Regions from separate parts of the Kocuria sediminis genome, predicted to be linked through region 1. Evidence: riboswitches for the same ligand, from Rfam matches in the RefSeq annotation. Region 1 holds a riboswitch; the other holds the start of a gene.
What was found. Region 1 has a riboswitch for S-adenosylmethionine ahead of GMA12_RS15865 (cobalamin-independent methionine synthase II family protein). Riboswitches for the same ligand answer to the same signal wherever they lie in the genome.

Region 1 (7,572 bases):
GTCGGTCCGGTAGTACTCGTTGGTCACGCGCGCGCAGGAGCCCGGGGACAGCGCCGCGACGAACCCCGTCTCCGCGCCCGTGGCGGCCATGGCGGCCTTGAGGTTGCGGACGTCGGAGGCCACCGCCTCCTGCCCGGTGTAGGTCAGCGGTCCGGTGATCTTCGGCTGCGTGGTCGAGGAGCGCCCGGTGAGGATGCCCGACGCCGGGTCCTCGTACGCCTCCCGGAACCGCTCCCGGTCCCGGCGATCCGGGAAGCTCGTGAGCACGACGTGCCCGGGCGAGGAGCGCCTGCGCTCCGTGGACGCCCACCGGTCCTCGTCCGTGGGCGTCAGCCCGCCGAGGCGCGAGAAGGAGTAGTTCCACCAGGCCCCGTAGTCGACGGCGCTGGACATCGTGTGCCCGTACTCGCCGTCGTTGACCACGTCCACGCCGGTCTCCCGCTGGCGCCGCACGACGTCCTCGACGCCCGTGGCGAGCTCGTCCGTGAGCTGCTCGAACGTGATCGCGCCCTCGGCGTGCTGCCGGTTGGCCTCCAGGAGGCGCGGGGTCCGGGGCAGGGAGCCCACATGGGTGGTCTGCACGCGATCGGTGTTCTGCAGGGTCATGGAGGTGCTCCTCGGGGGTGGCTGACGGGGGTGGGTGCGGGCGGGGCGCTCAGGCCCAGAGCCGGCGCGAGGCGAGCTCGGCGCCGCGGGCGAGCGTCTCGAGCTTCGCCCACGCGATCTGCGGGTGCACCCGCCCGCCCAGGCCGCAGTCGGTCGAGGCGATGACGCTCTCGCGCCCCACGAGCTTGGCGTAGCGCTCGATCCGGTCGGCGACGAGCTCGGGGTGCTCCACGACGTTGGTGGCGTGCGAGACCACGCCGGGCAGGATCAGCTTGCCCTCGGGCAGGGCGTGGTCCTCCCAGACCTTCCACTCGTGCTCGTGCCGGGCGTTGGCGCCCTCGAAGGAGTAGGCGCCCGCGTCGATCGACAGCAGCAGGTCCACCAGGTGCTTGAACTCGAGGTCCGTGGTGTGCGGGCCGTGCCAGGAGCCCCAGCACAGGTGGAAGCGGATCCGCTCCTGCGGCAGACCGCGGAGGGCGTGGTTGAGGGCCTCCACGCGGAGCTGGATGAAGCGCCGGTAGTCCTCGACGGCCGGCTCAGGGTTGATCTGGTCCCAGGACTCGGCGATGGAGGGGTCGTCGATCTGCAGCACCAGGCCGGCGTCGAGGATCGCGGTGTACTCCTCACGGAGCACGTCCGCCCACGTGTAGAGGAACTCCTCCTCGCTCGCGTAGTGGTGGTTGCCGATCCGTGCGGCCGAGCCGGGGGACAGGGCGGCGACGAAGCCCTCGGCCGCCCCCGTCTCCCGCAGCGCGGCGGTGAGGTTGGCGACGTCGGAGGACACCGCGTCCCGGCCGGTGTAGCTGATCGGCCCGGTCGCCGCCGGGAACACGGGCGGCGGCAGGTCGGGGTCGGCCAGGTGGATGCCGGAGGAGGGGTCCGTGTAGGCGTCGTGGAAGGCGGCGAGGTCCCGCCGGTCCAGGAAGCTCGTGAGCACCACGTTGCCGGGGGTCGAGCGCTTCGGGACGTGGACGTCGTTGTCGTCGACGATCTCGAGCCCGCCCGTGCGGTCGAAGGAGTAGGTCCACCACGCGCCGTAGTCCACCGAGTGGGTCATCGCGTGGCCGTACTCGCCGTCGTTGACCACGTCGATGCCGGCCTCGCGCTGGCGGCGCACGACGTCCACGACGGCGTCCCGCAGCAGGCGGTCGAACTCCTCGGCCCCGGCCGCGCCCGGGACACGGGCCTCGTTGGCCTCCAGCAGCTCCGGTGTCCGGGGGAGGGACCCGGCGTGGGACGTGAGGATGCGGTCGGCACTGTGCAGCATGGGGCGCTGTCCTTTCCATCGGTCCTGGCGGTAGCACCGGGGCGGAGGCGCGGGGGCCGTCCGTGCGGGTTGCTGCGGCGTCGTCGAGCCAGGTCTCTCGGCCGCTCTGGATGGTGACGACCCCATCCAATCCCACGGCCCGGATGTTGCGCCATTCGGGACCCGCGTGACGGGCATGACGCCGTGTGACGCGCGGGTCCCTGCTCGCCGTCGTGCTCCGGATCACATACCGTGACGGTGACCGGTGCCCCGGACCCTGTGGGCGCGGCGGACGGAAGGAAGGATCTCCATGTTCCAGGACAACGGCCTCGAGGGCCGCACCGCGCTGGTGACCGGTGGAGCGAGCGGCATCGGACTGGCCGCGGCCCGCGCCCTGGCGGGCGCCGGGGCGCACGTGGTCGTGGCCGACGTCGACGAGGCCGGCGCGCAGCGGGTCGCCGACGAGCTCGGCGGGCGGGCGTGGGCCGTCGACCTGCTCGACACCGCGGCGCTGGCCGGACTGAGCCTGGAGGCGGACGTGCTCGTGAACAACGCCGGCATCCAGAAGGTGTCCCCGATCCAGGACTTCGACCCCGCCGACTTCCACCGGATCCTCGTGCTCATGCTCGAGAGCCCGTTCCTGCTGGTGCGCGCGGCCCTGCCGCACATGTACGAGCGGGGCTGGGGGCGGGTCGTGAACATCTCGTCCGTGCACGGGCTGCGGGCCTCCCCCTACAAGAGCGCCTACGTCGCGGCCAAGCACGGCCTCGAGGGGCTGTCCAAGACCGTGGCCCTGGAGGGGGCGGCGCACGGGGTGACCAGCAACTGCGTCAACCCCGGCTACGTGCGCACCCCGCTGGTCGAGAAGCAGGTCGCCGACCAGGCCAGGGTGCACGGGATCCCCGAGTCCGAGGTCGTGGAGCGGATCATGCTCGGCGAGACGCCGGTGAAGAAGCTCGTGGACCCCGAGGACGTCGGCAGCCTCGTGGCGTGGCTGGCCGGACCGCACGCCTCCATGGTCACCGGCGCGTCCTACACGATGGACGGGGGCTGGACGGCGCGCTGAGCGGACCGCGGACCGTTCAGCGGTGGCCCAGCTCCCGGGAGAGCCGGTGGGCCTCCGTGAGCAGGGCCCGCCCCAGGAGGCCGCGGCGCTCCCCGGCGAAGCGCGGCTCGATCCCCGTGAGGCTCAGGGCGTAGACCGGCGCGCCGGTCGCGTCGAAGACCGCCGCGGCCATGCCCCAGCTGCCCTCCACGATCAGCCCCGGGTTCACCGCGAAGCCCTCCCGCCGCACGTCCTCCAGCAGCTCGCGGATCCGCTCGGAGGTGTGCAGCGGGCCCCACTCGGCGCGGACCGCGGTCGTGGCGGCGAGGATCCGCTCCACCTCCGCGTCCGGCAGGTGGGCCAGGACCACCAGACCGGCCGAGGCCACCCCCAGCGGCAGCCGCAGGCCCTCGTACAGCACGTGGGAGCGGATCGGGAACGCCCCCTCCACCCGCGCCAGGCACACCGTCTCGGTTCCCCGGCGGGCCGAGAGGAACGCGCTCTCCCCCGTGGCCTCGGCGAGCCGGCGCAGCGACGGCCCGGCCAGCTCCCGGATCGGGTAGCGGTGGGCCGCGACCGCGCCCAGCACGTAGAGCTCCGGGCCGAGCTGCCACGCCGTGCTGCCGGCCGGGCGGTCCACCAGTCCCTCCTCGGCCAGCCCCGTCAGGAGGCGGTGCACGGTGGGGCGCGTCAGCCCGGTCGCCGCCGCGAGCTCCGCCACGGTGCTGCCCTGCTCCCGCCCCGCGACGGCGCGCAGCAGCTGCGCGACGCGGTGGACCACCTGGGTGCCCGAGCCGGCCCCGACCTTCTCCGTCATGGACTCCACTATATGGACATTCGGGGACCTGATGGCCGGATGCTGAGGAAAGTCCGCGGGATCCCGGCCCACCGGTTGACCGGTATGTGGGGTGTTCCTAGATTGAGTCCTGGGTCACAGTTCACCGACAGGAAGGGACAAGGGTGTCCAAGGTCATCGACAACGCCGCCGAGCTGCTCGCGGAGCACCTGCGGGACGGCATGACGCTCGCCGTCGGCGGGTTCGGGCTCAGCGGGATCCCGCGGGACCTCATCGAGGCGGTCCGCGACTCCGGGGTCACCGGTCTCACGGTGGTCTCCAACAACATGGGCGTGGACGGCAAGGGCCTCGGGGTGCTGCTGGAGAACCACCAGGTCACGAAGGTGCTCGCCTCCTACGTGGGCGAGAACAAGCTCTTCGCCCAGCAGTACCTGGACGGCGAGCTCGAGGTCGAGTTCAACCCGCAGGGCACGCTCGCCGAGCGGCTCCGGGCCGGCGGCGCGGGCATCCCCGCCTTCTACACGAGGACCGGGGTCGGCACCCTCGTGGCCGAGGGCAAGCCGCACGCCGAGTTCGACGGCGAGACCTACGTGCAGGAGCGCGGCATCGTGGCCGACATCGCTCTGGTGCACGCCCACACCGGTGACACCGACGGGAACCTCGTCTACCGCTACACCGCGCGCAACTTCAACCCGATCGTCGCCACCGCCGGGAAGCTCACCGTCGCCGAGGTCGAGCACCTCGTGCCGGTCGGCGAGATCCACCCCGACCACATCGTGACCCCCGGCGTCTACGTCCAGCACGTCGTGCCGTACAGCGGCGCGCCCAAGGACATCGAGCAGCGCACCGTCCGCCCCCGCCCCGCCACGGCCGGGCAGCCCTCCCACCAGAACGGAGACCACGCATGAGCTGGACCCGCGACGAGATGGCGGCGATCGCCGCCGTGGAGCTCTCCGACGGCGACTACGTCAACCTCGGCATCGGCATCCCCACCCTGGTGGCCAACAACCTGCCCGAGGGCGTGAACGTGGTGCTGCAGTCGGAGAACGGCGTGCTCGGCATGGGCCCGTTCCCCTACGAGGGGGAGGAGGACCCGGACCTGATCAACGCCGGCAAGCAGACCATCACGCTGCTGCCCGGGGCCTCGATCTTCGACTCCGCCACGTCCTTCGGGATGATCCGCGGCGGCCACGTCAAGATCGCGATCCTGGGGGCCATGCAGGTCTCCGGCTCGGGCGACCTCGCCAACTGGATGATCCCCGGCAAGATGGTCAAGGGCATGGGCGGGGCCATGGACCTCGTCGCGGGCACCCCGCGCGTCGTCGTGCTGACCGAGCACGTGACCAAGGACGGCTCCGCCAAGATCAAGACCGAGTGCGACCTTCCGCTCACCGGTGTGGGCGTGGTCGACCGCATCGTCACGGACCTGTGCGTCTTCGACGTCGAGGACGGCGGGCTCGTGCTGCGCAGCCTCGCCCCCGGCGTCACCGAGGACGAGGTCCGCGCGAAGACCGAGGCGTCCTTCCGCACCGAGCTGCAGGACGTCACCCCCGAGAGCGTCCCCACCGAGACCGCTCCGACCGAGACCGTGTCCGCCGCACCAGGTGCTGCCGAGGAGAACCGATGAACACCCCGAACGACGTCGTCATCCTGTCCGGCGCCCGCACGCCCCAGGGCAAGATCCTGGGGCAGCTGGCGTCCCTCACCGCGGCCGAGCTGGGCGCCCACGCCATCACGTGCGCGCTCGAACGCGCCGGCCTCACCCCCGACCAGGTCGACTACGTGATCATGGGCCACGTCCTGCAGGCCGGGGCCGGCCAGAACCCCGCCCGCCAGGCGGCGGTCACCGCCGGCATCCCGCTCGGGGTGCCCGCCGAGACCGTCAACAAGGTGTGCCTCTCCGGGCTCGTGGCCATCACCAACGCCGCCCGGATGATCCGGGCCGGCGAGGCCGAGATCGTCGTGGCCGGCGGCCAGGAGTCCATGACCAACGCCCCGCACCTCGCCGCGGGGGTGCGGCAGGGCAAGAGCTACGGCGACCTGAAGCTCGAGGACGCCGTGGCCAAGGACGGTCTCGTGGACGTCGCCGCCTGCGTGTCCATGGGCTCGCTCACCGAGTCCGGCAACGGCGAGCGGTCCATCTCCCGCGCGGAGCAGGACGAGGTCGCGGCCCAGAGCCACCGGCGCGCGGCCCGCGCCACCGCCGACGGCGTCTTCCGCGAGGAGATCGCCCCGGTGACGATCCCGCAGCGCAAGGGCGACCCGCTCGTGGTCGACGCCGACCAGGGCATCCGGCCGGACGCCACGGCCGAGTCCATGGGGAGCCTGCGGCCGGCGTTCGCCAAGGACGGCACCATCACCGCCGGCAACTCCTCGCCGCTGTCCGACGGGGCGGCGGCCGTGGTGCTGACCAGCCGGGGATACGCCGAGCGCCACGGGCTGGAGCACCTCGCCGTCGTCGGCGCCCCCGGCCAGGTCGCCGGACCCGACACGTCCCTGCACTCCCAGCCGTCCCGGGCCATCGAGGCCGCCGTCGAGAAGGCCGGCTGGACCGTGCAGGACCTCGACTTCATCGAGATCAACGAGGCGTTCGCCTCCGTGCTGATCCAGTCCCTGCGGGACCTCGACTACCCGCTGGAGCAGGCCAACATCCACGGCGGCGCGGTGGCCCTCGGCCACCCGATCGGGGCCTCCGGGGCGCGCCTGGCCCTGCACGCGGCGCTCGAGCTCTCCCGCCGCGGCTCCGGCAAGGCCGCGGTCTCCCTCTGCGGCGGCGGCGGCCAGGGCGAGGCGCTGCTGCTCTACCGCGACTGACCCCGTCCGGCCCCCGCGACCCACCCGCCCCGCCCCCACCGCGAGACACCACGCCCGCCCCCGGTGACCACGAGCACCCGTGGTCACCGGGGGCCGGCGTGGATCCTCGCGCGCCCCCCACCGCAGGAGATCCCGTCATGAGCACCGACATCCGTGAGCCCGCGATCGCCCGGGCCATGCGGCCCGTCAACTCGGTCGTCGAGAAGTACATCCCGTCCGCGCTGAACTTCGCGATCCTGCTGAGCGTCGCCGTGGGCGTCATGGCGCTGCTGCTCACGGACGCCGGGCCCGCCGACGTGCTGCGCGGCTGGGGCGAGGGGCTCGCCGGGCTGCTCGCCTTCATGACCCAGATGGCGCTGATCCTGCTGCTGGGCCACGCCCTCGCCAACACCCGGCCGGTGCGCCGGCTGCTCGGCGGCCTCGCCCGGGTGCCCCGCACGGCGCTGCAGGCCTACGTGTTCGTCTTCCTCGTGGCGGCGCTCGCCTCCCTGATCACCTGGGGGCTCGGCCTCGTCGTCGGCGCCCTGCTCGCCCGCGACGTCGCCGCCGAGGGGGACCGCCGCGGCCTGGAGCTGAGCTTTCCGATGCTGGTGGCCTCCGGGTTCTCCGGCTTCGTGGTCTGGCACATGGGCTACTCCGGGTCCGGGCCGCTCACCGCGGCCACCCCGGGCTCCTTCATCGAGGAGCAGATCGGGCGCACCGTGCCCATCACGGAGACCACCTTCTCCGCCTGGAACATCACCGCCGCCGTGGTCACGATCGTGCTCGTCGCCCTGGCCCTGTGGCTCGTCGCCCCGCGGGCCGTGGACCCCGCCCACCGGATGACCGCCGCCGCCCTCGCCGCGTCGGAGCAGACGGTCGGCGAGGACGAGGTCGCCACTCCCGCCGACCGGCTCGACGCCAGCCGGGTCCCCACCCTGGTCGTCGGGCTGGCGCTCGCCGGCTACCTGGTGCTGCACTTCGCCGAGGGCGGCACCGTGACGCTCGACATCGTGAACTGGATGTTCCTGGCCCTGATCTTCCTGATCGCCCGCAACGCCTTCGAGGTCATGGCCCTGATCAAGA
Region 2 (7,572 bases), on a different contig from region 1:
CGGGGGCCAGCTGCACGGCGGAGGCGCTGCGGGCCTCGGCGGCGAGCTGCTGGAGGACCCCGGTGCCGGCGGTCCGCGCTGTGCTCCCCGCCCGGGCGGGCGGGTACATCCCGACCATGGAGATGTAGCCGCCCAGCGGCACGGCCTTGAGCCCGTACTCGGTCTCCCCGCGGCGGCGGGAGAACACGGTGCGGCCGAAGCCGACCATGTACTGGGTGACGCGCACGCCGAAGAGCTTGGCGGGGACCAGGTGGCCGAGCTCGTGCAGGGCGATGGAGACCGCGATGGCCACGGCGGCGAGCAGCACGCCCACCAGGAACAGGACCACGCCCATCCGGGGACCTCCGGGGATCGTCGGGTCGTCCCCGGCGGGCGCCGGGGACGGCAGGGCCGCGCGTGCGCGGCGAGGACCAGTGTGCACCACGATCCTGGACGGACGGTGTCACGGTCCCGCGCACGACGACGGCCGGTCGCCTCCGGGGAGGGACCGGCCGTCGCGGGCAGCGCCGGGGCGCCGGGGCGTCAGCGGCGCAGGATGCGCCGGGCCAGCCGGTTGCCCACCAGCTGGACGAGCTGGACGAGGACGACGATCACGGCGACCGCCGCCCACGTGACCTCGTCGTTGAACCGCTGGTAGCCCAGGCGCAGGGCGAAGTCGCCCAGTCCCCCGGCGCCGATGGCCCCGGCCATCGCGGACATGTCCGTGATGCCGATGACCAGGAAGGTGTAGCCGAGCACCAGGGGCCCGAGGGCCTCGGGCAGGATCACGGTGGTGATGATCCTCCCCCGCGAGACGCCCATCGAGCGGGCGGCCTCCACCACGCCGGGGTCCACGCTCATCAGGTTCTGCTCGACGATGCGGGCCACCGCGAACATCGCCCCGATGGTCATCGCGAAGATCGCCGCGTTGGGGCCCAGACGGGTCCCGACGACCTGCTGCGTCAGCGGCCCGAGCGCCGCCAGGAGGATGATGAAGGGGATCGGCCGGACGAAGTTCACGACGAGGTTGAGCCCCTCGTGCACCACGCGGTTCTCCAGGATGTTGCCCCGGCGGGTCACGTAGAGGCCCACGCCCACGAGCATCCCGAGGAACCCGGCGAGGACGAGGGTGACGGACACCATGTAGAGGGTCTCGCCGAGCGCGGAGAGCAGCTCGGGGCCCAGCACGGACCAGTCGTTCACGCGGCCACCTCTCTCAGGGTCGTGATGCGGGACAGCTCGTCGACCACGGCCTGCACGGCCGCGTCCTCACCGGTCAGCTCGAAGGTCAGGGACCCGAAGGACTGCTCCTGGAGCACGCTGATCCCGCCGTAGGCGATGGTGAAGCGGACCCCGCGGGCGGCGCCGTCGGAGAGCACCCCGCCGATGTCCACGCCGTCGCCGACGTCCACGATCACCAGGCGCCCGTGGTGGGCCCGGCGCAGCCGCTCGACCTCGCGCTCGTCCGGCACCGAGTGCAGGACGGAGGAGACGAAGCGGCGTGCGGTCTCGGTGCGCGGCCGGGCGAAGATGTCCACGGTCGAGCCGTGCTCCACCACCTTGCCGTCCTGCATCACGGCCACGCGGTCGGCGATCGCCCGGACCACGTCCATCTCGTGGGTGATGATCACGATCGTGATGCCCAGCTCCCGGTTGACCCGCTGCAGCACCTGCAGCACCTCCTGAGTGGTCTCCGGGTCCAGGGCGCTCGTCGACTCGTCGGCGAGCAACAGCTTCGGGCTGGTCGCCAGCGCGCGGGCGATGCCCACGCGCTGCTTCTGCCCGCCGGAGAGCTGCTCCGGGTAGTTGCCGGCGCGCGCGGACAGGCCCACGAACTCCAGCAGCTCGGCGACCCGCGCCTGCCGCTTCTCCTTGGGCCAGCCGGCCCGCTTGAGCGGGTACTCGACGTTGCCGGCCACGGTCCGGGACGTGAACAGGTTGAACTGCTGGAAGATCATCCCGATCTCCCGCCGGACGGGCGCCAGCTCGGTCTCCTTGCGGCCGGCGACCTCGAAGCCCTCCACGGTCAGGGACCCGGAGGAGACGGGCTCGAGCCCGTTGATCAGCCGCACCAGGGTGGACTTGCCCGCCCCGGAGTAGCCGATCACGCCGAAGATCTCGCCGCGGTGGACGTCGAGGCTGACGTCGTCGACGGCCAGCACCTCGCGCGCGGCCCGCCCGGAGCCGGTGCGGAAGGACTTCGAGACGTTGCGGAAGGAGACGAGCACCTCGTCCGGGCGCCCGCGTGCGGGCGGCCCGGAGGGGACCGCCGCGCTCACTGGTCCTGGTCCTTCAGCTCCTGCTGGTAGCGCGCGGTCAGCTCCTGCAGCTCCTCCGGCTCCAGCTGCAGCGGCACGGCCGTGTCCTTGGTCTCCTCCATCTCGGCGTCGATCACGGCCTGCTCGTGGTAGAGGTCCGCGACCTTCCGGAGGGTCTCGTCGTCGGCGAGCTCCTCGGTGGTGGTGAAGAGGTTGACGTAGGCGCGGGAGCCCTCCGCCTCGGGGTCGTCCTGGGCCAGGGCGGACTTCGGGTCGATGTCGGCGCGGGCGAGGAAGTCGTTGTTGATCACCGAGCCGGCCACGGAGTCCAGGGAGAGCACCGTCTGCTCGGCCGACACGGGGGTGACCCGCACCGTGGAGGCATCGGTGTCGACGTCGAGCTCGGTGGGGATGAGGGTGTCGCTCTTCAGCTCCACGAGACCGGCCGACTCGAGCACGAGCAGGGCCCGGGAGAGGTTCACGGCGTCGTTGGGCACGGCGATCTCGTCGCCCTTCTGGAACTGGTCCACGGAGTCGTACCCGTTGGAGTACAGGCCCAGCGGGTAGATCGACGTCGAGCCGATCGGGGTGATGGAGCCCCCGGCGGAGTTGTTGTAGTCGGCGAGGAAGGGGACGTGCTGGAACCAGGTCATGTCCACGTCGCCGGACTCGGTGGCCGGGTTGGGCTGGTTGTAGTCGGAGAAGTCGACGTACTCGACGGTGATGCCCTGCTCCTCGGCCAGCTGCTTGAGGACGTCGTGGGTCGGGTGGGAGCCGACGACGCCGATGCTGACCTTGCCGTCGGCCAGGGCGCCCTCGCCGGCGGCCTGGTCGGAGCCGCCGCAGGCGGTGAGGGTGAGGCCGAGGGTGGTGGCCAGGGCGAGGAGGGTGAGGCGCTGCGATCGCATGTCGTGCCTTTCCGTGGATCCAGGATGTCGGGAGTTCCCACCGGGACCACCGGGCCCGACGGCCACGGTCGAGGGCGCGCCGGAGGGCGCGTCCGCGGTCGAACCGTACTTGCCGCCGGCCCACGATGGCCGGTGCCGGATGGTTCACCTGGGGCACCCCACTACGGGAGAGGGTTGCCGCCCAGCAAGCCAGGGCTGCACGCTGGGACTCGTCATCCGCCCGACAGACTAGCACGTGCGCCGGGAGCCGGGCAGGGTCCGGTCAGCGGGCGAGGACCTCCTGGGCCCGCCGCCGGGCCCAGCGCTCGGCCTCCAGGACGGCGTCCAGGTCCAGGCCGCCGCCGTCCTGGTGCTCGCCCAGGACCGTCTCCACCGTGTCCACGATCGCCGGGAACCGGATCCGCCCGTCGTGGAAGGCGTGCACCGCCTCCTCGTTGGCGGCGTTGAACACGGCCGGGTGGGTGCCCCCGCGCTCCCCCGCGGCCTTGATCAGCTCGACGGCGGGGAACGCGTCCCGGTCCAGCGGCTCGAAGGTCCACTCGGTCGCGCGGGTCCAGTCGCACGCGGCGGCGGCACCGGGCACCCGGTGCGGCCAGGCGAGGCCGAGGGCGATGGGCAGGCGCATGTCCGGCGGCGAGGCCTGGGCCAGCGTCGACCCGTCCACGAACTGGACCATGGAGTGCACCACCGACTGGGGGTGGACGACCACGTCGATGCGCTCGAGGGGCACGTCGAAGAGCAGGTGCGCCTCGAGCACCTCCAGGGCCTTGTTCACCATGGAGGCCGAGTTCGTGGTGACCATCACGCCCATGTCCCAGGTGGGGTGGCGCAGGGCCTCGCGCGGGGTGACCGCCTCCAGCTGCGCCCGCGTGCGTCCGCGGAACGGCCCGCCCGAGGCCGTCAGGACGAGCCGGTCCACCTCGGCGGCGCTCCCGCCGCGCAGCGCCTGCGCCAGGGCGGAGTGCTCGGAGTCCACGGGGATCAGCGCGTCCGAGCGGCCCGAGGCCGCGGCCGCCTCCTTCACCAGGACTCCTCCGGCGATCAGCGACTCCTTGTTCGCCAGCGCCAGCCGGTGCCCGGCCCGCAGGGCCGCCAGGGTGGGGGCGAGACCGATCGAGCCGGTGATCCCGTTGAGCACGAGGTCGGCCTCGGGGTGCGCCGCGGCCGCCGTGGCGGCCTCGGGGCCGTGCAGGATCTCGGGCCGGTAGTCCCCGGCGCCGGCGGCCGCGGCGCGCGCACCGATCAGCCGGGCCAGCTCCCGGGCGTCCCCCCCGCCGCCGCTCGTCGCCACCACGGCGGCGCGGGTCTCCACGGCCTGCTCCGCCAGCAGCGGCAGCCGGCCCCGGCCGGCCGCGAGGGCCACCACGCGGAACGGCGCCCCGCCGTCGAGCCCGTTCGCCGCCCGCACGACGTCGAGCGCCTGGGTGCCGATCGAGCCCGTCGAGCCCAGCACGACGACCCGGCGGGGGCCGGCGGCGGCCAGCGCGCGCAGCTCGGGGGTCGGCTCGGGGGTCGGACGGGGTCGGGGGGCGGTGGAGGGGGAGATCATGGCCCCAGTATCCCCCAGCCGGACCGGCGCCCGGGCGCGGCGGGTCCGGACGGACCGAGGCCCCGGTCACCGTTTCCGGTGGCCGGGGCCTCGGGTGGCGCTGGGGTGCGGGTCAGTGCGTGCGGCCGCGGCGGCCGGCGACCGCGCCCCAGATGAAGAGCACGATGAGCGCTCCCACGACGGCGGTGATGATCGTGCCGATGTCGAACACGGACTCGAGGTCACCGATGCCGATCAGCGAGCCGAGGAAGCCTCCGAGGAGGGCGCCGACGATGCCCAGGACGATGGTGACGATGATGCCGCCACCCTGGTTGCCCGGCATGATGAGCTTCGCGAGTGCGCCCGCGATGAGACCGAGAACGATCCAGCTGATGATTCCCATGATTGCTCCTTATCCGTCCCGGGAGGGACTTTCATTGTAAGCAACCGGCGAGTTTCCCAGGAATACCCTGAGCCGGCTTCTGCAGCCACCCTACCGGACCGTCAGGCCTCTGTCTTTTCCCTTTCGTGAATCCCCGGTGCGGCTCCGGAGAACGACCTCGGCCCGCCCGAAGCCGGAGCTTCGGACGGGCCGAGGGTCCTCCCAGGTGGGAGCGGGGTCGGCGTCAGTGGGCGACGGGCTTCTCCGCACCGATGCCTGTGAGCGAACGCACCTCCATCTCGGACTGCTTGACCGGGTCCTCCAGGCGCCGTTCCGTCATGGAACCGATGAAGCCCAGGAGGAAGGACGCCGGGATGGAGACGATGCCCGGGTTCTGCAGCGGGAACCACGCGAAGTCGGCCGTGGGGATCATCGAGGTCTCGGCGCCGGACATCACCGGGGAGAAGATGATCAGGCCCACCGAGATGAGCAGGCCGCCGTACATGGACCAGACCGCGCCGCGGGTGGTGAACCGCCGCCAGTACAGGGAGTACACGATGGTCGGCAGGTTCGCCGAGGCCGCCACCGCGAAGGCCAGCGCCACGAGGAACGCGACGTTCTGCCCCTGCGCCCCGATGCCGCCCGCGATGGAGACGATGCCGATGACCACCACGGTGGTCTTGGCGACCCGCAGCTCCTGGCGGGGGTCGGAGTTCCCCTTCTTGAGGACGCTGGTGTAGATGTCGTGGGCGAAGGACGCCGAGGCCGTGATGGCCAGGCCGGCGACGACCGCGAGGATCGTGGCGAACGCCACGGCGGCGATGATGCCCATCAGCAGGGAGCCGCCGAGCTCGAAGGCCAGCAGCGGAGCCGCGGAGTTCACGCCGCCGGGGGCCGCCTGGATCCGCTCGGCGCCGATGAGGGCCGCCGCGCCGAAGCCCAGGACGAGGGTGAAGAGGTAGAACAGGCCGATCAGCGCGATCGCCCACACCACGGACTTGCGGGCCTCCTTGGCGGTGGGCACCGTGTAGAAGCGCATCAGCACGTGGGGCAGGCCGGCGGCGCCGAAGACCAGGGCCAGCCCCAGGGAGATGAAGTCCAGCTTGCTCGTCTCGCTCACGCCGTACTTCAGCCCGGGCTCCAGAATGGCGGGGTTGCCGGAGACGGCGACCGCGTCACCCAGCAGGGAGGAGAAGTTGAAGCCGTAGAGCGCCAGGATCCAGACGGTCATCAGCGCCACGCCCGAGATCAGCAGCACGGCCTTGATGATCTGCACGTAGGTGGTGCCCTTCATGCCGCCCACGAGCACGTAGACGATCATCAGCACGCCCACGACCACGATCACGAGGGACTGCCCCGCCCGCGACCCGATGCCCAGCAGCAGGGACACGAGGGCACCGGCGCCGGCCATCTGCGCCAGCAGGTAGAACGCGGAGACCGCGAGGGTGGAGATGGACGCCGCCACGCGCACCGGCCGCTGGCGCAGCCGGAAGGACAGGACGTCGGCCATCGTGAACTTGCCGGTGTTGCGCAGGAGCTCGGCGATGAGCAGCAGTGCCACGAGCCAGGCCACCAGGAAGCCGATGGAGTAGAGGAACCCGTCGTAGCCCTGGATCGCGATCGCGCCGACGATGCCCAGGAAGGACGCCGCCGAGAGGTAGTCGCCGGCGATGGCCAGGCCGTTCTGCGTGCCGCTGAACCCACGGCCGCCGGCGTAGTAGTCGGCGGCCGTGGCCGTGGACTTGGAGGCCCGCAGCACGATCACCATGGTGACCACGACGAACGCCCCGAAGATGGAGATGTTGATCCAGGGCGTGCCGACCGTTTCCGTGGTGGCGGTCGCCATGGGCGCGAGCGCGGTGGGGAGGTGGTGCATCGGTCAGTTCTCCTGTCCGTGGACGCCGCGGGTGGTCCCGAGGCTGGGCTCGAGGCGTTCCCGGATGGCCTCGGCCTTCGGGTCCAGCTTGCGGTTGGCGAAGGACACGTACGCGCCCGTGATCGCGAAGGTGGTGACGAACTGGAGCAGCCCCAGGATCACGCCCAGGTTGACGTTGCCGACCACCTGGATCGCGAAGAGCTGCGGGACGTACATGGCGAGCACCACGTACAGCAGGTACCAGACCAGGAAGGCGACGGTGAGCGGGAAGACGAAGCCGCGGTGGGTCCGGCGCAGCTCCTGGAACTCGGGCGACCTCTGGGCCGCAGGGAAGTCGACGTCGGCGACGAGGTCGTCGGCGTCGATGGGTGGCTGGTTGGACATGGGCTACCTCCTCATGTGATGCGGACCACACTAGGCCGTTGTATGCAGAGGGGCAAGACGAAGCACCGGGAATTCCCAGAATGGGGTGGAAATGTGACACGGGAGCGGCAATCCGGCCGATTCGTGTCGCAAGCTGTATACACAGCCGTCCGCGGCGGTCGGGTCAGCGCAGCGCCAGCAGGAGCTGGACGGCGCGGTCCAGGAAGGCGTCCACCTGCTGCTCCTCGTAGCTGCGCTCGCCGTGCGCGGGCGGGAAG

Region 2: another riboswitch for S-adenosylmethionine. It lies ahead of GMA12_RS10825 (MetQ/NlpA family ABC transporter substrate-binding protein); the one in region 1 lies ahead of GMA12_RS15865 (cobalamin-independent methionine synthase II family protein).

What each region holds. Positions count from the first base shown of each region.
Region 1 is NZ_WOGU01000015.1:77,554-85,125, reverse strand. It holds gene GMA12_RS15870 (cobalamin-independent methionine synthase II family protein) at 1-606, opposite strand, end outside; gene GMA12_RS15865 (cobalamin-independent methionine synthase II family protein) at 656-1,873, opposite strand; SAM riboswitch class I at 1,886-1,990, opposite strand; gene GMA12_RS15860 (3-hydroxybutyrate dehydrogenase) at 2,163-2,918, shown strand; gene GMA12_RS15855 (IclR family transcriptional regulator) at 2,935-3,714, opposite strand; gene GMA12_RS15850 (CoA transferase subunit A) at 3,858-4,601, shown strand; gene GMA12_RS15845 (CoA transferase subunit B) at 4,598-5,320, shown strand; gene GMA12_RS15840 (acetyl-CoA C-acetyltransferase) at 5,317-6,507, shown strand; gene GMA12_RS15835 (short-chain fatty acid transporter) at 6,645-7,572, shown strand, end outside.
Region 2 is NZ_WOGU01000008.1:83,022-90,593, forward strand. It holds gene GMA12_RS10810 (M50 family metallopeptidase) at 1-334, opposite strand, end outside; gene GMA12_RS10815 (methionine ABC transporter permease) at 523-1,122, opposite strand; gene GMA12_RS10820 (methionine ABC transporter ATP-binding protein) at 1,179-2,258, opposite strand; gene GMA12_RS10825 (MetQ/NlpA family ABC transporter substrate-binding protein) at 2,255-3,145, opposite strand; SAM riboswitch class IV at 3,246-3,362, opposite strand; gene dxr (1-deoxy-D-xylulose-5-phosphate reductoisomerase) at 3,408-4,694, opposite strand; gene GMA12_RS10835 (GlsB/YeaQ/YmgE family stress response membrane protein) at 4,807-5,076, opposite strand; gene GMA12_RS10840 (monocarboxylic acid transporter) at 5,300-6,931, opposite strand; gene GMA12_RS10845 (DUF485 domain-containing protein) at 6,935-7,315, opposite strand; gene GMA12_RS10850 (DivIVA domain-containing protein) at 7,479-7,572, opposite strand, start outside.